Regions from separate parts of the Pseudoalteromonas sp. S2893 genome, predicted to be linked through region 2. Evidence: predicted binding sites of a transcription regulator. Region 2 holds the regulator's gene; each other region holds the start of a gene.
What was found. The regulator FliA, encoded in region 2, starts transcription of late flagellar genes. The targets are predictions, from matches to a motif close to CTAAAGNTNNNNNNNNNNNNGCCGATA.

Region 1: the regulator FliA is predicted to act here: its motif matches at 3,362-3,388, upstream of CWC04_RS18815 (DUF5610 domain-containing protein).
Region 3: the regulator FliA is predicted to act here: its motif matches at 1,584-1,610, upstream of fliS (flagellar export chaperone FliS).
Region 4: the regulator FliA is predicted to act here: its motif matches at 3,239-3,265, upstream of pomA (flagellar motor protein PomA).

What each region holds. Positions count from the first base shown of each region.
Region 1 covers NZ_PNCY01000066.1:293-6,332, reverse strand. The annotation lists gene CWC04_RS18835 (serine/threonine protein kinase) at 1-777, shown strand, start outside; gene CWC04_RS18830 (thiol:disulfide interchange protein DsbA/DsbL) at 808-1,431, shown strand; gene CWC04_RS18825 (thiol:disulfide interchange protein DsbA/DsbL) at 1,450-2,088, shown strand; gene trmA (tRNA (uridine(54)-C5)-methyltransferase TrmA) at 2,155-3,252, opposite strand; gene CWC04_RS18815 (DUF5610 domain-containing protein) at 3,418-4,557, shown strand; gene murI (glutamate racemase) at 4,623-5,420, shown strand; gene CWC04_RS18805 (RNA recognition motif domain-containing protein) at 5,383-5,862, opposite strand.
Region 2 covers NZ_PNCY01000031.1:79,503-85,542, reverse strand. The annotation lists gene flhA (flagellar biosynthesis protein FlhA) at 1-825, shown strand, start outside; gene flhF (flagellar biosynthesis GTPase FlhF) at 848-2,323, shown strand; gene CWC04_RS15155 (MinD/ParA family ATP-binding protein) at 2,316-3,176, shown strand; gene CWC04_RS15150 (RNA polymerase sigma factor FliA) at 3,203-3,913, shown strand; gene cheY (chemotaxis response regulator CheY) at 3,955-4,338, shown strand; gene CWC04_RS15140 (protein phosphatase CheZ) at 4,354-5,121, shown strand; gene CWC04_RS15135 (chemotaxis protein CheA) at 5,137-6,040, shown strand, end outside.
Region 3 covers NZ_PNCY01000048.1:245-6,284, forward strand. The annotation lists gene CWC04_RS17380 (sigma-54 dependent transcriptional regulator) at 1-1,335, opposite strand, end outside; gene fliS (flagellar export chaperone FliS) at 1,692-2,093, shown strand; gene CWC04_RS17390 (hypothetical protein) at 2,098-2,394, shown strand; gene fliD (flagellar filament capping protein FliD) at 2,500-3,906, opposite strand; gene CWC04_RS17400 (flagellar protein FlaG) at 3,964-4,398, opposite strand; gene CWC04_RS20095 (flagellin) at 4,565-5,134, opposite strand; partial or broken gene CWC04_RS20100 (flagellin N-terminal helical domain-containing protein) at 5,126-6,040, opposite strand, start outside.
Region 4 covers NZ_PNCY01000001.1:155,185-161,224, forward strand. The annotation lists gene dxs (1-deoxy-D-xylulose-5-phosphate synthase) at 1-1,767, opposite strand, end outside; gene ispA ((2E,6E)-farnesyl diphosphate synthase) at 1,870-2,757, opposite strand; gene CWC04_RS00725 (exodeoxyribonuclease VII small subunit) at 2,760-3,002, opposite strand; gene pomA (flagellar motor protein PomA) at 3,318-4,085, shown strand; gene CWC04_RS00735 (flagellar motor protein MotB) at 4,088-5,008, shown strand; gene CWC04_RS00740 (hypothetical protein) at 5,220-5,726, shown strand; gene CWC04_RS00745 (DNA topoisomerase III) at 5,772-6,040, shown strand, end outside.

The sequences.
Region 1 (6,040 bases), on a different contig from region 2:
GAAGAGCACGACTTTGCATTTGAATTAGCTGAGGCCGAAGTACCCGTTGTTGCACCCATTAAGCACAACGGAGAAAGCTTATTTGAGCACCAAGGTTATGTATTTGTGTTATTTCCAAGTGTAGGCGGGCGACAATTTGAAGTTGATAACCTGGATCAACTTGATGTAATGGGTCGTTTAATTGGCCGTATGCATCAGGTGGCTAAAAGCAAAGCATTTGAGCACAGACCTACCTTTAGCTGCGAAGAATATTTGCATACAGCTAAAGTTCATCTGCAAAAAAGTAATTTGGTACCTATGGGGATCAGCACGGCTTTTTACACCATATTGGACTTGGTTATTGAACAAGCGCAAGCACAGTATAAAAATGTGCAAGGGATCCGCTTACATGGTGATTGCCACGCAGGTAACATTTTGTGGGCAGGCGAAGCACTTATGTTTGTTGATTTAGATGACGCTCGTCAGGGGCCGGCCATTCAAGATTTATGGATGATGCTCAGTGGCGATCGTCAAACACAGCTGTTACAGTTAGACACCCTTGTAAATGCGTATGAAGAGTTTTGTGATTTTGACCACACTCAACTCAAATTAATTGAACCGCTTCGTGCAATGCGTATTATTCACTATATGGGTTGGGTAGCTAAACGATGGAGTGATCCTGCGTTCGTACGGAACTTTTCATGGTTTGCTGAAGACAAATATTGGGAGCAACAAATTTTAGCGCTTAAAGAGCAGTTTGCAGCACTGCAAGAAGCTCCGCTGAAGTTATTGCCATAAAATTTTATTTAAAAAGTACACGAGATACCAATGCTTAAAAAATTGAAACTGAGCCTACTACTTTTATGTTTACCATTTGCAGCCCTTGCTGCACAGTTTGAAGCCGATAACCAGTATACTGTTATTGATGTAGAAAAAAGCGCAGAGCCGCAAGTAACCGAATTTTTCTCGTTTTACTGTCCGCATTGTTTTAAATTTGAGCCTGTTGCAAAGGCAATTGAAAAAAGCCTACCTGAGGGCACTGAATTTATAAAAAATCACGTTAACTTTTTAGGCGGTGTATCACCACAGGCGCAAAGCAACTTAAGCTACGCCTACTTAATCGGTAAAAAACACGGTCAAGCACAAAGTATCAGCGACCAAATTTTTAAAAGTATTCATGTACAGCGCGCACCTTTAACGCAAATGAAAGACGTTAAAAAATTGCTTGAAGTTAACGGTATCGATAGCGCAACGTTTGATCAAGACATTGCCAGCATGCCAATTATTTCAGCTGAGCGTGCAATGCAAGATAAACAAAACAAATATTCAAAACTAGGTGCGCTAACCGGTGTGCCTACCTTTATCGTAAACGATAAATATAAAATAAACATTAACACCATTAATAACCAGCAAGAACTGAATGAGTTAGTTGCTTTTTTACTAACACTTTAATCTCGGAGAACAATAACAATGATCAAATTAGTTAAAGCAGGTTTACTTGCATTACTACTGCCTATGGCTGCGAGCAGTGTAGCCGCCACTTATGAAGAAGGCGTACATTACGATGTGGTTGCAGAGCGCGCGACTAAAAAGCCAGAAGTAAAAGAGTTTTTCTCATTTTATTGCCCTGCTTGTAATAACATGGAAGCGTTAATTGGTGAGTTTAAGCCGAAGCTAGATAAAGACGTTAAATTTAAAAAGAGCCATGTTGATTTTGTCGGTGTTCGCGATCCAGAAAACCAACAAATGATGAGCCAAGCGCTAGCAACCGCGGAAGTACTTCCGCAAAAAGATAAAATTGTTGCGGCTATTTTTAATCACATTCACACTAAGCGCGCTAAATTTAACGAGCTTGCAGATGTAAAAGATGTATTTGTAGCGCAGGGTGTTGATGGCGATAAGTTTGATAAACTATACAAAAGCTTCTCGGTACGTACATTAAGCTCTAAAATGAAGCGTGACCAAAATTACTTTAAAGAAAAAGGCGCGCTACGTGGCGTACCAACCTTTATCGTAAATGGTAAATACAAATTAAATCTAGGCCGTGAGTCTGGTATTACCGCGCCAGAAGATATTAGTAAATTAATTAACTATTTAGCGAACAAGTAAGATTTGCTAAAACAAAAAAAGCTCCGTAAGGAGCTTTTTTTATGGAAGTGATTTAAATTTAACTCACTATTTTCTTTGTAAGAAAACACCCGATTCTATGTGATGCGTATAAGGGAACTGATCAAATATCGCAAAGCGCTTAACATTATGAGTACGGGTTAAGTGATCTAAATCACGCTCAAGCGTTTCTGGGTTGCACGATATATAAATAATGTTCTCGTAGTTGGCCACTAAGTCACAGGTAAGGGTATCCATACCTGCGCGTGGAGGGTCGACTAAAATAGTTTGGCAATCGTAACTTTTTAAATCTATCCCCTCTAAACGCGAAAAGGTACGTTCGCCATTCATTGCCTGGGTAAACTCTTCACTCGACATACGAATTATATCTAAGTTATCTACCTTATTTTTAGCAATGTTGTATTGCGCTGAATGTACAGAAGACTTAGATATTTCAGTAGCCAATACGCGATTAAACGAACCCGCCAATGCAATAGAGAAATTACCATTCCCACAGTAAAGCTCCAGCAGGTCATTACTCAGTGGTTTACATAAGTCTTGTGCCCACTCCAGCATTTTTATATTCACTTTAGCATTAGGCTGCGTAAAGCTATTTTCTACTTGTTGATAAATAAGCTCCTGGCCGTTTACGGTTAAACGCTCAGTAACAAAATCATTGGCTAGTACTTCTTTTTGTTTGCGCGCACGACCGATAAAGTCAATGTTGTATTTGCTGCTCAGTTTTTCTTTCAGGGCTTTTATTTCAGTTAGCCACTGATCATCGAGTGGTTTGTGATAAAGCAAGCTTACTAAAATCTCGCCACTTAATGACGATAAATAATCGATTTGAAACAGCTTACGGCGTAATACTTCACACGACTTTAAATTATCAATCATCACCTGCATAACTTCACCAACTAATGGCGCGGCAGGGTCAAAGGTGTCGACGCGAATTTTTTCTTTCGTGGCCTGATCAAACATAATATGAAATAGATCATCCCCATCGTGCCATACTCTAAATTCAGCACGTTGGCGGTAGTTAATTGGCTCTGAGCTAAACACCTCTAACGCTTGCACACCAAATCGCTTAAATTGCGACGTAATACGCTGCTCTTTTTCATTTAGCTGCGTATCGTACTGTGTGGTATCTATTTTAATCACTGCCATTAATGCTACTACCTTATCTATGAGATCTATTTATCGGCGCTATTGTAGGGAGCGAGCAGTATTTGTCTAGTTTTGCTGATAATAAAGTTGCTGTTTTTTTAAACATGCACTTTAGTTTTGTCACTATTAGCCGATAATAAGCTAAGTACGTAACGGAGGTGGATCATGAAAATCGGTAATTATGGCTATACGCCAAACAACAACGTAAACAAATTCAATAATAAAGAAGCGCTACAGCAGCCAACAATCCAATCTCCGCAAGAAAGTTCATTACAGCGAGGCAGAGAACTTGCTGCAAAAGTGCTTGGCGATAAAATGGCAGAGCAACTAGGTTTACCTGTTGAGCAAAAACAAGCCGATAAACCTTTATTCGATTTTGATGAAATAGTAAAAAATGTACTGGACTTTGTATCTGGCGCAGTTAATAAAGCCAAAGCCAATGGTGCCGATGACGATAAATTAAAAAATATGTTAGATGATGCGCGCACAGGTGTTCAAACCGGTATAGACGAAGCGGTTGATGAACTAAAAGGCACCGGTGTATTTAACGAAGAAATGCAAGAGGGCATCGACAAGTCAAAAGAAGGCATTTTTGAGGGGCTTGATGAGTTTGAGCAAACCCTATTTAACCCACAAGCGGCCAGTGTTAGCGTAAGCCAAGCACAATATGTAAGCATGAGCAGCAATGCCGAGTATAAGTTTACAACAGCCGAAGGTGATGAGGTCAGTATTAGCTTTGCTGATGCATATGAGTCTCAAACAGCGAGCGGGTATCAACAAAGCAATAACAGCGAATCGTTTGCCAGCTCATCGTCGCAATCTCGAGAGCTGTCTTTTTCAATGTCGGTTAATGGTGATTTAAACGAGCAAGAGCAAGATGCCATTAATGCCATGATGGAAGAGCTACAAGGTGTAAGTAAAACATTCTTTAGCGGTGATTTGGATGAAGCATTTGAAAAAGCACAAGAGCTTAGCTTAGGCAGTGAGCAACTCGTTGCATTTTCAATGGATCTTCGCCAAACAAAAACAGTCGCTACCGTTAAAAGTTATGAGCAATATCAGCCAAACCCAACAAAAGAGGTAGCCGATGCGATCGCACCTTTTAATGACGATCTAAAAAATGCATTTGATAAAGCATCGCAACTAGGCCTACAAGATCAGCTTGCCGGTATTATAGAGTGGCTTAACCAAGATCAAGCAGCAGTCGATCAGCTAGTTGATTACACCCAAGCAATGTTTGAAAACCTAAACCAATTAAATTCAGCGGGCGATGCACTCGACGCGCTAAAGTCTGAGCAAAGCTAAACTACTTTCTTTTATAAATACCTCATGGCAAACTGCCGTTCTTAATAAACAGTAGGAACCAAAGTTTGTCAGCCCACATAATGGTATTTGATTCAGGTATAGGTGGCACCACCGTGCTTGAGCATATTCAAAAGCGTATTCCAGATGCACAGTACAGCTACTTTATGGATAATGCGTTACTCCCTTATGGCGCGCAAACCCAGCAAACTATTATAGGGCGTTTGTGCTCACTCATATATTTTATTGAGCACAACGCGCTTAATGTCGACCTTATTGTTATAGCCTGCAATACAGCCTCTACATCAGCCTTAAGTGAAGTACGCAAAATTACATCAATACCTATTGTCGGCGTAGTGCCAGCAATAAAGCCTGCTGCTGAAGTAACTCGCACAAAGCACATCGGCTTATTGGCAACCCCCGCCACAGTTGCAAGCCCCTATACTCATACATTAATAAAAGAACATGCCAGCAACGTAACAGTGAGTTTATATAGCAGTGTTGAGCTGGTGGCATTGGCAGAGCAGTTATTTTTCACTCAGCAGCTAGATACACTCAAACTGCATAAAGAGCTTACGCGTTTGCGCATTAACTCAGATATAGATGTACTTGTACTAGGCTGCACACATTTCCCAATTCTTAGCGATGCTATACAAGCGTACTTTAATAACGCAGTGCAATTACTCGATTCAGGCGCGGCCATTGCTAGCAGAGTAAACTACCTACTAGAGCAGCATAACTTTGGAAATAAATTTACAGACAAAAAAAAGCCGCTGCAATATTATGCAACGGCTGATGTTTTGAGTAATAAGCTAGCTATAAAGCACGTTACACTGATTGATCCGTCTCAGTACGTAAAGAGCTAGAATCATCTTCTTGTTTTTGTTTTGCCTCACGTACTTTTAGAGTACGTTGTTGGAACTCACTATCGTTTAACTTAGCAATTGCATTGTCTGCATCTGCCTGTGCCATTTCAACAAAACCAAAGCCACGACGTTTGCCAGTATTTTTATCCTTTAATAGGCGCACGTTGAAAACTTTACCTTGTTCTTCAAACAAAGCGCGAACAACACCTTCATTTGCACGATAAGGAAGATTACCAACATAAAGTGTTTTTGTTTTAACTTCAGCTTCTTCACCACCTTCCGATGATATTGCAGCAATAGCAATCCCACCAATTAATAAACCAGCACCAAATAGCAATGCTGGGCTTAAAGCTAAGCTGCCTAAAGCAAACTCAACAATAACAAAACCAACTACAGCAAGAATAACAGAGAAGATAAAAGATTTTTGATCGGGTAATTTCATTTTAGATCTACCAATAAACAGGAAATAAACATTAATTTAACATTGTGAACTTGCTATCTTAACGTCTTAAACGAACATAGCAATGAAATTTATATTAAATAATAAAAATCAGTATAAAAAAGCATCATCTTAGCCAGTGATTTAGCTAGTTTTACGCTGTTTTGCTCTATTTTTGTTC
Region 2 (6,040 bases):
ATGGGGGTTTCAAGTGGTGAAGGCGAACTCAAACATGGCGATGAACTGGCCATCAACCCAGGGCAAGTATTTGGCCCGATTAAAGGGGTTGAAACCAAAGACCCAGCATTTGGCCTAGATGCGGTGTGGATAAAGCCTGATCAAAAAGACGAAGCACAGTCACTAGGTTACACCGTGGTTGACTCAGCCACTGTGGTAGCCACCCATATTAGCCAGTTATTAACTAACAGTGCCGCATTATTACTAGGGCATGAGGAGGTTCAAAACCTGCTTGATATGTTAGCTAAAAGCCATCCACGTTTAGTAGAAGGGTTAGTGCCAGAAGTACTACCACTGACAACCGTTGTAAAAGTACTGCAAAATTTATTAAACGAAGGTGTGGCTATTCGTGATATGCGCTCTATTGTTCAAACCCTTGTAGAGTACGGCCCACGTAGCCAAGATGCCGATGTTTTAACAGCTGCAGTGCGTATTTCGCTGCGCCGTTTAATAGTTCAAGACGCTGTGGGAATGTCATCAGAAATCCCTGTCATAACCTTGGCGCCTGAGTTGGAACAGATGTTGCATCAGTCATTACAAAATGCAGGCGACGAAGGTGCCGGAATAGAACCAAGCCTTGCTGAGCGACTTCAAACATCATTAAACGAAGCGCATCAGAATCAAGAAATGGCCGGAGAACCTTCAATATTGCTAACGTCAGGAATGTTACGCACTGTGTTATCTCGTTTTGTTAAGTACACCATACCGGGTTTAAGGGTGATGTCTTATCAAGAGGTACCAGATGAAAGACAGATCAAGATTGTCAGCTCAGTAGGCCAACAATAAAGATTTTAACAGGGGTTGAACCATGAAGATTAAACGTTTTTTTGCCAAAGATATGCGCACCGCACTGAAAGAAGTTAAAGATGAGCTAGGTGTTGATGCCGTTATTATGTCGAACAAAAAACTCGCTAATGGTGTAGAAATTGTTGCCGCAGTAGATTACGACAAAGCAGCCCCTAAAGCCGCAGCGCAACCACAGGCAGCGCCTGCTCCGCAAAGAGCCGTGCAACAGCCTACTCATAACTTTGTAAAGCCAGAGCCTAAGCGTGCGCAACCTGAGCCACAAGCAAAAGTAGCTGATAGCTTACAAGCTTTATTAGAGCGCCAGTCGCCACGCCCTCGCTCTCCTGAGCTAGCCTCTATGTTTTCGCAATCAGGTATTGATACGTCTGAGCATTACCAAGAGCCAGCACAGCCACGTACGACAAATATGTTTGCACGCGAAAATGAAGCGCCAAAACGCATGCAAACCCAAGCAGACAGCCTAGGCTTTGATGACTTAGATCAAGACTTTGACGATTTAGATGCGCCTGTGGCTCCGCGTCCTCAAGCTAATAACAACGAAAGCGCCCAAATGAGCGCGATGCGTGATGAAATGAACGCAATTCGCCAGTTACTAGAACACCAAGTATCGGGTTTAATGCAGCAAGATATGGCACGTCGTGACCCTACACGTGCATGCATGATTGACCGTTTAGTTGGGATGGGAATAGATAAAGACGTTGCAGAGCAAATGGCGTGTTTTATCCCAGATGACGTATCGCGTCAGCAAGGTTGGAAAGCATTATTGCAAATGGTTGAAGATCAAATGCAAACCACCAATAACGAAATTCTTCGCCAAGGGGGTGTGTATGCCCTTGTTGGGCCTACTGGTGTAGGTAAAACAACCACAGTTGCTAAACTTGCCGCATTAGGCGCACAAAAGTATGGCGCCGACAAAGTTGCCCTAATCACCACTGATACATACAGAATTGGTGCGTATGAGCAGCTTGCAACGTATGGTCGTATTATTGGTTGTGGTGTTAAACAAGTAAAAGATGCCAATGAATTAGCTGAAGTTTTATATCATTTACGCAATAAGCGTCTAGTATTAATTGATACAGCGGGTATGAGCCAACGTGATTTACGCCTTACAGAGCAATTAAATACGTTAATGCGCAACCAGCGAGTGGATATACGTAGTTATTTGGTATTAAGTGCCACAGCACAAATAAATGTACTGCAAGAAACCGTAAGACATTTTAAAAAGGTTCAGCTAAGCGGTTGTATTTTCACTAAGTTAGATGAATCATTAAGTTTAGGTGAGATTATTAGTATAGCGATTCAAAATCGCCTTCCAATAGGGTATCTTACTAATGGTCAGCGTGTACCAGAAGATATTCGCGTTGCAAATGCTGAAAAACTAGTAAAAAAAGCTGAGCAATTGTATTTAAAAAGAGCAAAAGCACAACATTCAAGACACCAAGCAGTGGCGTCAAGCACAGTAGGGATGTATGATTAACACAGTATTAGATCAAGCAAGCGGCCTGCGCAAAATGAGTCAAAACAACAACAACGGCGTAAAAGTTATCGCTGTCACCGGCGGTAAAGGAGGAGTGGGTAAAACCAACGTCTCTTTAAATACTGCTATTGCTTTAGGGCAGCAGGGTAATCGTGTATTAGTATTAGATGCCGATTTAGGCCTAGCTAATTGTGATGTAATGCTAGGACTACGTGTTGAAAAAAACTTATCTCATGTCCTTTCAGGCGAGTGCGAACTTGACGAGATTTTAGTTGAAGGCCCAGGCGGTATTAAAATCGTGCCTGCTACATCAGGCTCGCAAAGTATGGTGGAGCTAACCCCATCTGAGCATGCTGGGTTAATTCGTGCCTTTAGTGAGCTTAATACCGAATTTGATATTTTAATTGTAGATACCGCCGCTGGTATTTCTGACATGGTGCTGAGTTTTTCTCGTGCAGCGCAAGATGTCATGGTGGTGGTGTGTGACGAGCCGACCTCTATTACTGATGCCTACGCGCTTATTAAAGTACTTAGCCGCGAGCATGGCGTTTATAAATTTAAAATTGTTGCAAACATGGTGCGCAGTATGCGCGAGGGCCAAGAGCTTTTTGCAAAGCTCTCTAAAGTAACAGACCGCTTTTTAGATGTGTCTATGGAGCTTGTTGCGACTATTCCATATGATGAAAATATGCGTAAATCTACGCGCAAACAAAAAGTAATTGTCGATCTTTTCCCTAATTCACCAGCAGCAGTCGCGTTTAAAACATTAGCGACAAAAGCAGTAAAATGGCCTATACCTAATCAACCTTCAGGACATTTAGAGTTTTTCATTGAGAAGCTAGTAAACGGCTGATTATGACAACATCGGTGAAAAGAGCTATGGGATATCAATCAACACAAAATTTAAATGTGATTGTTGAAAAGCACGCGTCGCTTGTCAAAAAAGTGGCGTGCCATTTAATAGCTCGTCTTCCTCCTAGCGTTCAGCTTGATGACTTAATCCAATCGGGAATGATTGGCCTTATCGAGGCCTCAAAAAACTTTGACGCCAGTAAAGGGGCAAGCTTTGAAACGTTTGCTGGTATTCGTATTCGCGGCGCTATGCTTGATGAAATGCGCAGAGGGGATTGGGCACCACGTTCGGTGCACCGCAAAAGCCGATTAGTAGCCGAAACCATCACAGAATTAGAAAATAGCTTAAATAGAGAACCAAAAGATACTGAAGTAGCTGAAAAACTTGATATTTCGCTAGAAGAATACCATCATATTTTAAATGATGTTAATTCCAGTAAAGTGCTTGGTATAGAAGACCTAGGGGTAGATGAAGATGTTATTAGCCCTGCAGGTCAAGATTTAGCGCTAGACAAACCATTTAATAATGTTAAAAATGAACGGTTTAATAATTCATTGTTAGAGGCAATAAAGTCTTTACCAGAGCGAGATGCAATGGTGCTTTCTTTGTATTACAACGATGAAATGAATTTAAAAGAAATTGGGCATATACTCGATGTAAGTGAATCGCGTGTAAGTCAGATACATGGTCAGGCGATGATTAAGCTCAAAGCAAAAATCAATGACTGGATAAACTAGTAGTAAGTAAATTATAGGTTAAGACCTCACCGGAGGATGTTTTGGATAAAAACATGAAAATTCTTGTTGTTGATGATTTCTCTACAATGAGACGTATTATAAAAAATCTGTTGCGTGACCTAGGGTTCACGAATGTTCAAGAAGCTGACGATGGTTCTACAGCATTACCTATGTTGCAAAATCAGGTTTTTGACTTTGTTGTAACCGATTGGAACATGCCAGGCATGCAGGGTATTGACTTGCTAAGAGCCATTAGAGCTGACGAAAAATTAAAACATATTCCGGTTTTAATGGTGACGGCAGAAGCTAAAAAAGAACAAATAATAGCGGCAGCGCAAGCAGGTGTTAATGGCTATATTGTTAAGCCATTTACTGCTGGTACTTTGAAAACTAAATTAGAAAAAGTGTTTGAACGCTTAGGTTAATGAGAGGAGAGGCTTATGTCAGCACCAGCTGCGCCTCAAATTACTTTAGAACAAGCTCGTCAGCTCGTCGTTTTTTTAGAAAACGGTGAGCAAGATAAAGCTGATCAATTAATTTTAGATACTGCCTCTCAAGAGCAATCGCAGCTTTTTGCTGAAGTAGGTAAGTTAACACGCCAATTACACGAAGCCCTTAAAAGCTTTGAACTTGATACGCGTTTAACCGATTTAACCACTGATGCAATACCGGATGCGAAAAAGCGCTTAAACTATGTCATGGAAATGACAGAAAATGCAGCTAATAAGACAATGGATGCGGTCGAAGCAAGCCTTCCTATTGCGCAGCAGCTAGCAGATGAAATTGCACATATTAAGCCTACTTGGGATAGGCTTATGAACCGCGAAATAGAGCTGGGCGAGTTTAAAACCTTATGCCACAGCATCGACAAGTTTATGAACAGCTCTCATCATAAAACCGATGAGTTGCAAACTTTAATGACCAATGTACTAATGGCTCAGGATTTTCAAGATTTAACCGGCCAGGTTATCCGCCGTGTAATTGAATTAGTCAGAGAAGTAGAAGAAAGTTTAATCCACCTTTTAACAGCATTTGCTGCACAAGATGACAGCATTGTTGAAAGTAAAGAACAACAAGAAACAGAAGAACTGGTTGCCGCACAAACATTAGCAGGTCCTGAAGGCCCTATTATTGATAAAGAGTCGCGAAATGATGTTGTATCTGACCAAGACGAGGTCGATGACCTATTATCAAGTTTGGGCTTCTAAGAGGAGAGTAACTGCATGAGCTTTGAAGTCGATGAAGATATTTTACAAGACTTTCTTGTAGAGGCTGGAGAAATCCTAGAGCTTTTATCTGAACAGTTAGTTGAGCTAGAAAATAACCCAGAAGATACTGAGTTACTAAATGCTATTTTTAGGGGCTTTCATACCGTAAAAGGGGGGGCAGGCTTTTTAGCTATGACTGAGCTTGTTGATGCCTGTCATGGTGCTGAAAACGTATTTGATCTCTTACGCCAAGGGGTTAGAACTGTTAATTCAGAATTAATGGATGTGATTTTACAAGCACTAGATACCATTAATGAAATGTTTGCCACTATTCAAAACCGCGAACAGCCAGACCCAGCAGACCCTCAATTATTAGAAACCCTTCACAAACTTGGTCAACCGCCTACGGATGACGAGCTTACTGAAACAGCCCCCGAAGTTGTTGAACAAGAACCCGCAGCTCCCGTTAGCGCAACAGATGATGAAGACCCATTTGCATTTGATGAACTATTTGATGTGGCAGGTTCAAGCCCTTCAGCAGATAGCACGCAAATTGATGAAATTACAGAAGATGAATTTGAAAGCTTACTCGATGAGCTACACGGCAAAGGGCAAAGCCCAGTGTCGCAACCAAGTGCAGAGCCAGATTCAAGTTCAGATATTACCGATGATGAATTTGACAGTTTATTAGATGAATTACACGGTGTAGGTAGTTTTGGTCCGGTTGCAGGAGATACTTCAAGCAGTGAGCCAGAAGTAAAACACACAGCACCACCAGCGGCTGTTACAAATGATAGCGGTGATGATGAAATCAGCGATGATGAATTTGAAGCACTGCTTGATGAATTGCATGGTAAAGGTGCCGCACCAGAATCAAAAGAAGCTGACACACCTGCACCGCAGCCACCTAAGGCTGCAC
Region 3 (6,040 bases), on a different contig from region 2:
TAACGCTTGGGTAATTAAGCTTATTTCAAGCTCTGCTAAATACTCTTTAAGCTCTATACCTTCTTCGGGTAATATGCCAGATCCCGGTTGGCTAAATTCAGGCTCAGGTTCATTATCATAATCGCTAAAACCTGAGCTAAAAATATCGTTAAAGGCATCTTTTTCAAGTAGCTCTTCAGGGTACTCTGGCTCGTATGCGTCTACCTCGATGTAGCGATATTTATTGGGTAAATCGGGTACATCCACTACTTTTTCAGGGAACATAATCACCATGCGCTCCACTAAATTAGCAAGCTCTCGAATATTACCAGGCCAAGCATGCTCTTTTAGGCTCTCAACCGCGCGTTCTGTAAATTTAGCCGACGTACCACTTTGCTCATTAACACGGCGCATTAACTCTTTAAGTAATAAAGGTATGTCATCAGCACGTTCATTAAGAGACGGGTTTTCAATAGGAAACACGTTTAAACGGTAATATAAATCTTCCCTAAAGCTGCCCTTTTCAATCATTTCCTCAAGGTTGCGATGAGTAGCGGCAATCACCCGTACATCTGCTTGAATAGCTTTTGTGCCACCTACACGCTCGTAGCTGCGCTCTTGTAATACGCGAAGTAGCTTAACTTGCATTTGCAGTGGCATATCGCCAATTTCATCTAAAAACAGCGTACCGCCTTGAGCTAATTCAAACCGCCCTTTACGTGCAGAAATAGCGCCGGTAAACGCCCCTTTTTCATGGCCGAATAACTCACTTTCAAGAAGCTCTCCTGGAATGGCACCACAGTTTACTGGTACAAACGGCCCTGTATTGCGTTTAGATAATAAGTGCACGTTACGCGCAACCACCTCTTTACCTGTACCCGACTCGCCTAAAATAAGCACATTTGCATCGGTTTTAGCCACTTGCTCAATTAAAAAGCGTACGTTTTTAACAGCATCGGTTTCGCCAACTAAACCATCAAATGTTTTGTGTGGTTTATGCTGCTTGTGGCTACCAGGCAACATACGTTGGTACTGTTGGCAGTCGTGTAATAACTGTGTGGTTACTTCGTGATTAAACGGCTCACAAATTAAGCCCACCACATTAGCAATACTTAATAAGGGCTTGAGTGTTTCACCAATCAGTAAAAAAGGCAGGGTTGGAAAACGCTTAATTAAGCTTTCATGATCTAAGCCTTGCAATGCACCTAAAATAACAATGCATTCTTGTTGTTGATACTTACTAGATACTTGCTCAAAATCACTTTCGTCAAGTAACTTCACAGCTTCCCCAATAAAGGTAAGTGATGCATGTAATCCTATTGCACGGTTATTATTATTATCTAAAATCAAGATCATAGTTAGCGAGCCATAATTTCACTAATTCATTTTATTAGCTAAATTGTAAGCGAGATCTGTATGGATGCAAGTAATAGCGGCGGTTTTTTGACATAAACGCCAAAAAATAGACATCGCTATAAAACAATAATACTTAATAATTAAAACTTAAGTATTGTTTTGTTGTTTAATACTTAAAGCTAATGCCATGTCTTGTTTTTTACTTAGTGCATAAATCTACGTAGGTCAAAAATATAAACTATAATTAACTTAAGTTGAAAGCAACAATGCCGATAACTAAATAAATGCAATATGTTTGGCATTAATATTGCTTTTGTTACGTACAGACGATTTCACATATTTATTTAGGATTTTCCATGGCTCATGTTTCATTAAAAAAATATTCTCAAGTGCGCGCCAGCAACATCGCAGAAATGGCGCCCTATGAGCAAATTAACCTTATTTTTAGTAACATAATTGGCCGCTTGGCCGCTACTAAAGGGTTTATTGAGCGCAAAGAAATAGAAAAAAAAGGCGAAAACATCTCTGCCTGTATTTTACTCTTAGGTGCATTACAAGACGCGCTTAATTTAGAAGTGGAACAAGATCCGAGTATTTCAAATAATTTATTAGCACTTTATGACTACTGCCAAAGACGCCTTGTGCAAGCAAATGTTGACAATGATATTGAGATTATTTCTGAAGTAGCTGGCATTATTAAAGAAATTAAAGAAGGGTGGGATAGCATTCCTGTCGATCAGCGTAATCCTGCGGTATAAGCTAATGGCTTTAGAGGAAACAAGCAAAGCTGAGCATATTAATCAATTGCTCAGCAGAATCGAATTATTAGTGCAAAGCAATAACGCTGATGAAGCTCCCCCTATTATGGATACTTTAAATAGTGAGCTTAAGCGCTGGTGCGAAAGCGATAACCCGCCTACCGCCGAGCAACTTATGGTTGTGCAAGCCAACATCAACAACATTAGCAAACAGGCAAATGCTGTAAAAAATGAATCATCTAAAGCCATAATTAAGCAAAAAAAAACAGGTAAAGCAATCTCGGCTTATAAATCGGTTTAGCTACCTCTAGCAACTTTAAACTTACTAAGCTTCTTAAAGGCAATATTTAGACATAAAAAAACCGTTTTTAAACGGTTTTTTTATGTTCATAATTAATATGGAAAATTAAGAATTATTACTCACCACACCAGGCATATTTTCAAGCTGCGCTTGCACGTAACTACTTGTCGAGTTTAAGCTCGCTACCAATAAATCCATGGCGTTGTATTGAGCATATAATCGAGAAGATAACGATTCCATTTTACTTGTCAGGCTTTCGCGCTGTTCATCAATATCTTCTAATTGATTTGTTTTACTGTCGATACGGTTTTGGATAATGCCGTCAGAGTCAGTATAAAAACTCATTAACTCATCAAACGATTGGGCAAAGCCGCCTTCGTCTTCATCAGAGCCTACAAAAAACTGCTGCACTAAGTCGACATCTTCATCAATTTTTTCATTTAAAGTCTCGGTATTAAGCGTCAATACTCCATAACGATCGGCTTCAACACCTAATTGCGAAAGTGATAATGAGTTGCCATTGCCTAAATCTACAGAGTCGGTAATCTGCTCTCGCAATTTAGACATTACACCGCGTAGTAACGAATCACCGGCCATTACACCAGCACCATCTTCGCTTGATGCCCCTAAGTTATTACTAAGTTCAAGTAATTCATTGTAACTAGAAATAAAATTGTTTAAGCCCGATTGGATATTGTTATTATTTTCGGTTACCGATATATCACTTAAATCATCATCAGTACCCTGAGCTTTTTTAGCGGTGATTGTTATACCGTCTATAACATCATTAAACGTATTTGAAGAACTACTAACTGTGAGGGAGCCATCGATAGTAATTGATGCATCGGTTGCAGCAATAATTTCTGAGGCATTTTGAACACCAGCAGAATCAAAGGCTAAACGAGACAATCCATTAGTGTCGGTGTTATTACCATCAGTATCGGTTACCTCGACTTTAATCTCGTTCTCAAGCCCACTATTTTTAGCTGCCAGCACTAAATGCTGACCGGTATCATCTGTTATTATTGTTGCGTTTATGCTGTCGTTATCGCTGCTGTCGTTAATTGCATCTCTTATTTCACTTAAGGTAGCGGTATCTGATACTTCAATATCAAAACTATTCTCGCCTGAACTGAATGTCATAGTACCTTCACCCACTGCAGCGTCAGCATCAAATGCTTCTGATAGTATTTTATGCTCTGTAGCAAGGTTATTAACCTTTACAGAATAACCACCTGGCTGGGCGTCTTCATCAGCACTGATAGAGACAAAATCATCATTGCCTGACGTACTGCGCTTTTGATAGTTATCTGCATCCCCTAACGCTTCCATTGCTGTTTGCACTTGTTCCAAAGCTGACTTTAGAGCGCCTACAGCAGAAATGTCGGTAGTTAAATTGCTTTCTTGAGTGTTTAAACGAGCCTCAGCTGGAGCCTGCTCAGCATTAACTAGCGCATCAACTATATCTGACACGGCTAAGCCAGAGCCCAAACCATTAAACGAAATAGACATACTTCACCTCTTTAAACCCCAAAAAACGTAACTAATAATATATCAACTATACGAAGACTAAACTGTTTGATCGATTAAAATACCCGCAGATTCAGAAAGCTTTGACACTAAGCTTAACACTTCTTCCGAAGGGTATTGCTTAATGACATCACCACTGGTTTTATCAAGTATTTTAATAACGTCACGGCCTGAGTCTTCATCAACTTGAAATTGCAGGCTACGGCTCATCTCTCCCATAAACTCCTGCAATTGTTGCGCCACTTTTTCAAGCTGTTCACGCTCAAGTTGTTGGTTTTGTGAACTATTGCCCTCAGAGCTTTGCTGCGTATATTGATTGTTTAACTGGTTTTGCAAGCCTTGTTCATCCGTTTTATTTACGTCATCAACAGCGCGCTGAGTCAATGTCGCTCCAGACTGCCCTACTTGTTTATCTTCACCAGTTAAAGATGTTGATGCTATCGTAACTTCTGCGTTTGAAGTAATAGTGTTCATAACGCCTCCTAAATTTTGCCGAACTTGTATAGTTATTAAACTAACAATAGCTTAATTTATACCCTTAAACCACAAAAGGAGGTAGCTAAAGCCACCTCCTTGTTTTAAAACTAATACTGACTTTATGTACTAGCTAGCTACACATTAAGCTATAACGTTTTACTTATTAACCTAGTAAACTAAGTGCTGTTTGTGGCAACTGATTCGCTTGCGATAAGATTGACGTACCTGCTTGTTGCAAGATTTGATTTTTCGTCATCTCTGCAGTTTCAGTTGCAAAGTCTGTATCTTGAATACGGCTACGTGATGCAGATACGTTTTCTTCAATGTTAGCAAGGTTACTAATAGTGTGGTCAAAACGGTTTTGAACCGCACCTAAACCAGCTCGCTGAGCATCGATGTTCGCAATTGCGTTGTCGATAATTGCTAGTGCATCTTGTGAATCTTTTTGAGACAGAATATCAATTGAATCAACATCAACAAGTTTACTTGTGGTTTCTGCTGCTGGAGCATAAGACGCATCATTTGGTGTTACAGTAAATACTTCAGATGAATTCACTTGTACGCCGCCAGTAATTCGCGTAGCGCCAGTTCCATCAACCAAGTTTGTTGCTATGCCATCAGTACCATCATAACCTTGAGGTGTCACTGCAATGCTAACCGTTGAAGTAGCTGCAGTATCTGTAACATTCTCAATGGTAATATCATCACCATCGTTATTTGAAATAGACAGCACACCGTTGTCGATAGAAGCTGAAACACCGTGTTCGTCTGTTTTAGCGTTTATTGCCTCAGCCAAAGCTTGGTTATCACCATCAGCACTACCTGTTGCTACAAAAGAAAGTTTTTCTCCGTTTAAATCTAAACTTACTGTTTCATCGGCCGCAGCTGCTGTATTAAAACTTAAATTTGCTTCTGTTCTTGCTTGTGCTGTAACGCCTGTTGTACTTGTCGCACTATTGATTGCCGCAGCTGCTTCTTTTGCGGTTGCGCCAGCTGCAATATTTACAGTTGAATCTTCACGACCAGAAATATCAATAGTACTACCTGCTACAGCACTTGTTGCTGGTAGCGTTCCCGCTGCAGTAGTCGCTTGACCAAAACCACCTGCTGCTGCTGATTGAAGGTTTATTTGATTTGTACCAATTTTGTTAGCTGCAACACTTGAAAGTGACACGTTAATTGTTTCATTAGAATTAGCACCAATTTGAAAAGACTTAGAACCAAAACTACCATCCAATAATTGCTGACCACCAAATGATGTTGTTTCTGCGATACGTGTTAATTCAACTTGTAATGCAGACACTTCTTTTTGCAGTGCTTCACGGTCTTCTGAAGAGTTTGAACCGTTAGCAGATTGTAGTGCTAGTTCACGCATACGTTGTAATATGCTTGTAGACTCACTCATTGCACCTTCAGCAGTTTGTGCCATTGAGATACCATCGTTAGCGTTACGCTGTGCTACTGCTAAACCATTTACTTGTGAAGTTAAACGGTTTGAAATTTGTAGGCCTGCCGCATCATCTTTTGCGCTGTTGATACGCATACCTGATGATAAACGTTCCATTGACGTTGCAAGGTCAGAGCCTGAAGTAGATAAGTTACGCTGAGCGTTTAATGAAGATACATTTGTATTTACTGA
Region 4 (6,040 bases), on a different contig from region 2:
ATCAGGAATACCTAAGTTAAGCACTTTTAGGTTGGCTTTTTGCGCTGCTAAATATTCATTAACCGCTGAGCCTGCGCCACCACAAATAGCGTTGTCTTCAAGCGTTACTATTACATCATGAGTTTGGCTAAGCTCATCTAATAAACTTGTATCAAGTGGCTTAATAAAGCGCATATTAACTAGCGTTGCACCTAGCTCATTTGCAGCAAGTTGCGCGTTTTCAAGCAAAGTACCAAAGGATAAAATAGCAATTTTAGCGCCTTGTTTAATGGTATTGGCTTTGCCTATTTCCAGTAGCGTCATTTCGCTTTGAATATCAGCAGTACCGGCACTACCACGAGGGTAGCGAACTGCTACAGGGCAATTAGCCTTATAACCGGTATAAAGCATATGGCGGCACTCGTTAGTATCACTTGGGGCCATAATAACCATGTTTGGAATACAGCGCATAAAGCTTAAGTCGTACGCACCTTGGTGTGTTTCGCCGTCGGCGCCTACAATACCAGCGCGGTCTATAGCAAAAAGCACAGGTAAGTTTTGCAGTGCAACATCATGGATAAGTTGATCATACGCACGTTGTAAAAAGCTCGAGTAAATAGCTACAACGGGTTTTAACCCTTCACAGGCAAAACCGGCGGCCAATGTGACAGCGTGCTGCTCTGCTATGGCTACATCAAAATACTGCTCTGGGTGTTCTTTTGAAAAACGCACCATACCTGAGCCTTCACGCATTGCCGGCGTAATAGCCATTAATTTTTTATCTTGCTCGGCCATATCACACAACCAATCACCAAACACCTTAGAGAAAGTGGCGGCGCCAGGTTTAGATTTAGGTAAGCTTGATGTATTAGGGTCAAACTTTGGCACACCGTGATAGCCAATAGGATCAGCTTCTGCGGGTTTATAGCCTTTTCCTTTTTGGGTTTTTATATGTAAAAGCTGAGGCCCTTTTAAATTACGCATATTACGCAGTGTATCTACGAGCATATTTACATCGTGGCCATCAATTGGGCCAATGTAATTAAGACCTAGTTCTTCAAAAAAGGTACCTGGAATAACCATTCCTTTTAGGTGCTCTTCTACTTTACTGGCAAGCTCTTTAACAGGAGGCACGCCAGAGAGTAACTTTTTACTGCCTTCGCGAATGTTTGTGTAAAAGCTGCCAGATAAAATACGCGCAAAGTGATTAGTTAACGCTCCGACGTTTTCAGAAATCGACATTTCGTTATCATTTAAAATGATTAACATGTCAGATTTTACATCGCCTAAGTGGTTCATGGCTTCAAATGCCATACCTGCTGTAATGGCACCATCGCCTATAACGGCAACAGTTTTGCGGCCTTTGCCTTCTTTTTGAGCCGCAATAGACATACCAAGTGCTGCCGAAATAGAGGTACTTGAATGGCCTACGCTAAAGGTATCGTATTGGCTTTCTTCACGAAAAGGGAATGGATGTAATCCGTCTTTTTGACGAATTGTATGCATTAAATCGCGTCGTCCCGTTAAAATTTTATGCGGGTACGCTTGATGGCCTACATCCCATACAAGGCGATCTTCTGGTGTGTTATACACATAATGTAGAGCAACGGTAAGTTCAACAGTTCCTAAACCAGACGCTAAATGGCCGCTACTTTGCGAAACAGAGTTGAGTAAATAGTCTCGTAACTCGTTGCTAAACGCAGGGAGTTTATCTTGCGCTATATCGCGTAAGTGGGCTGGTTCGTCAACCAAGTTAAGTAATGGATACTTGCTACTATCAAGTGTCATGGTATTTATTTTATCCTTCGCTAACACCGGTGCTAACTTATTAGTTGTTACCGCTGTTGAGTAATAATGTCAGTGCTAAATGGCAATACGTATATGTAACACTCAATGGTCACGTTTAATCAGGTAGTTTGCCAGCGCCGCTAGAGTAGAGGTATCAGCATCTATTTTGTTTAATGCTTGATGCGCTTGCTCTATTAAATTTTGCGCCATTTGCTTGGCACCTTGCATACCTAATAGGGCCGGATAAGTTGCTTTATTAGCAGCTAAATCAGAGCCTTGTGGCTTACCTAAAGTAAATGTGTCACCTTCAACATCTAAAATGTCGTCGTGCACTTGAAATGCCAGCCCTATAGCATACCCAAAAACACGTAAGTTTTCTAAGGTTTGTTTGTCTGCTTTTTCGCTACATAATGCACCCAATGTAATGGCACAGTTGATTAAGGCACCCGTTTTTAATTTATGAATTCGTTCAAGCTGTTGTACTGTAATCACTTTATCTGTGGCTGCAATATCTAGCCCTTGCCCGCCTACCATGCCTTCAAGCCCCGATGCTTTAGCCAGTGCGCTGATCATTTTTACTTGTGTTGATGCGCTGCAGGTGAAATTGTGAGCCGAGATAAGTTCAAAGGCTAATGTTTGTAGTGCATCGCCTGCTAAAATTGCATGCGCATCGTCAAACTCTATATGGCAAGTTGGGCGTCCACGGCGAAGGTCGTCATCATCCATGGCTGGTAAATCATCGTGCACCAACGAGTAGCTATGAATACACTCAATAGCAGCAGCAAGAATATCTAAATCTTGCTTATTAGCTCCGAGCATTTCGCCACTTGCGTAGACTAAAAAGGGGCGTAAACGCTTGCCACCGTTAAATAAGCCGTACTGGGTGGCTTCTTTTACTGTGTGTGCGGTATCAAGGGGTTGATCAAAGTACTGTTGCAGGGTCTTTACGACATCTTGTTGAGCACATTCTATTTTTTCTTGTATGCTCACGGTTATTCCATATCGTTGTTAAATGAAGTAAGCGCTGCTTTTTCGTCATTACCCATCAAAATAGACACTTTTTGTTCTGCTTGTTGTAACTTACCCGTTGAGGCGTTAGCTAAGGCTATACCACGCTCAAATTGCTTTAACGACTGCTCAAGCGATAAATCACCTTGTTCCATTTCACCGACAATGGTTGATAGTTCTTCGAGTGCTTGTTCAAAACTTAGGTTTTCAGGTTTTTTAGTCGCCATGTTTAATTTCAGCCAGCATGATAAATTTAGGAGCCAATTTTAGGGGGAATGCTAAACTAGGTCAAAGGATGATCGTTGTTTTTTGAGTTATATCAGTTTAAATCGTATTTTTACCATGTATAAGATGCGTATTAGTGCTCACTGTGTACAATAAAATTAATCAGTCGCTAGGCGAGTAGGGTATCTTGATCTAAAATTAGGCCAAACACAGTGTTTTACACTTTTTTCAAAAATGGCTTAAGTATTTCAGTATCTTGCCGATAAGCAGTTAATAATAAAAGTTTGAATAACAAAGTATAATACTTTGGAGGAAATGTGGATTTAGCAACCATAATTGGGATCCTTGGCGCAATTGGTTTAATTGTCATGTCCATGTTTATGAGTAGTAGCGGTGAAATGGGGATGTTTGCCGATGCGCCTTCTAGTGTAATTGTATTTGGTGGCTCACTATTTATTGTGTTATCAAACTTTACCTTGTCGCAGTTTTTGGGCATAGGTAAGGTTGTTGGTAAAGCATTTATGTTTAAAATCGAATCGCCAGAAGAGCTGATAGAAAAAGCAGTTGAACTTGCTGATTCAGCCCGTAAAGGGGGGTTTTTAGCCCTCGAAGAAGCCGAAATACCAAACCCTTTTATGCGCAAAGGTGTAGATATGCTTGTTGATGGTCACGATGCTGATGTAGTTCGTGCCACGCTTCAAAAAGACATTTCTTTAACCACAACTCGTCACGAACTGGGCGCCGGTTTATTTAAGTCACTTGCCGATATAGCCCCAGCAATGGGTATGATAGGAACGTTAATAGGCTTAGTTGCTATGTTATCTAACATGGATGACCCTAAAGCCATTGGCCCCGCAATGGCGGTGGCATTATTAACTACTTTATATGGTGCATTTTTAGCAAATGTAGTGGCTATTCCTATTCAGGTAAAACTGGAGCTTCGTAAAGACGAAGAGGCCATGAATCAGCGTCTAATACTGGATGCTATTTTAGGTATTCAAGACGGCCAAAACCCGAAAGTAATTGAAGGTATTTTGAAAAACTACCTTGCTGAGTCTAAGCGCAAAGTAGATACCGAGGAGTAACCATGTCTGATCAAGAGTGCAAATGCCCACCCCCAGGTTTGCCTGCTTGGATGGGAACATTTGCCGACTTAATGTCGCTTTTAATGTGCTTTTTTGTACTTTTGCTCGCGTTTTCAGAAATGGATGTACTTAAATTTAAGCAAATAGCAGGCTCGATGAAGTTTGCATTTGGTGTGCAAAACAAAATAGAAGTAAAAGATATCCCTAAAGGGACCTCGGTTATTGCTATGGAATTTACCCCTGGTAAGCCTGAACCTACCCCGATAGAAACCATTCAGCAACAAACGGTTGAAATGACCCAGCAAATGTTAGAGTTTCAAGCGGGTGATGAAAGCTCTGCTGGTGGTAGACAAGAGCAACGTGGCGATAAACGTGGTGGCGAGTCACGTAGTACATCGCAGCAGCAATCTTCAGAGCAAGCAACTTCAGCCGCCGATCAAGAACAAACTAACGAGTTAGTAAAAAAAATAGCGCAACAGCTCGAAAAACAAATTATCGACGGTGCAATCGAGCTTGAATCTTTAGGGCAGCAAATCATTATTCGTATCCGTGAAAATGGCTCATTTCCCTCTGGCAGTGCTTTTTTACAACCTAAGTTTAAGCCCATAATTCAAGATATTGGTGAGTTATTAAAAGATGTACCTGGTGAAATTACGGTATCGGGTCACACCGATGATTTTCAGGTTTCTAACGAGTTATATATTAATAACTGGGACTTATCGTCAAAGCGTGCTGTAGCAGTAGCAAGCGAATTACAAACGGTACAAGGGTTTGATAAAAACCGTATGATGGTAGTAGGGCGTGCTGATACTCGTCCACTTGTGCCGAATGATTCAAACGAAGATAGACGCCGAAATCGCCGAGTAGAAATATCAATCTTACAAGGTAAGGCTAAAGAGTCAGACCCTATTGATGTGCGCTAGGCTAGTAGCGGGCGCTAATTTCTCTAATTAAGTTTCTTTTTAAGGTACTTAATCGCCTAAGTATCTTGGCAAGTTCATTATTTTAGCTTAAAGTACATTTCCTTAACATATGTAATGGATGTGCTGTGAAAGTTATAATTAAATATTGTGATATGCCAGGTAATGGTGATGGTACCGACGACGATACAAAAGAAAAATAAGGTAAAACATTTTGCCTGATTGGTTTTTGTATTTCGTTAGTATTTTAAGTAAAAGCTGGGTCTTTATGCTAAGCCCGGCTCTTTTAATATTTTTTATATTTAAAGATTACTTAGCCTTTAGGTTTGCATCACTGACCGTCGCTTTTTTCTTCTTTGGGGGGATAACAGCCTCTAGCTTGAGAGAGTTTGACGATATTTATATCTATCGTTATTTAGTATGGGCGGCTACCGATATTATATGGATGGCGTTAATAGCTTATTGGGGAATAAAAGATAAAGTTTATTTATGGCAATGCGTTATTGGTCAGTTAGTGGTTATTGGCGCACCTATATTACAATTATTCAGATTAGTTGACCGTCACCTTTGGGATTTAGCGTACAGCACCATTATTTACAAAACGTTAATGCCCTTTATCAACATTGGCACCGTCATAGTGTGTTATTTACCTTTAATTATGCTTTTCGCTAAAAAAAGTAATACCCCCTCAAAAATAGAAAGCGCTCCACCTTCTAAATAGCTGTGCTAAACTACTGTTCATATAAACAGTTAATGAGCAACTCCCATGAAACTCTATATCGCAGAAAAGCCATCACTTGGCAGAGCTATTGCTGATGCATTGCCAAAACCACATAAAAAACACGATGGTTATATAGAAGTGGCTAATGGTGACTGTGTCTCGTGGTGTATAGGGCACTTACTAGAGCAAGCTGAACCTGATGATTATGATGCGCGTTTTAAAAAGTGGCAATTTGAACACCTTCCCATAGTGCCAGAACAATGGCAGCTCAAGGCAAAAACGAAAACGCGTAAACAATTAACTATTTTAAAAAA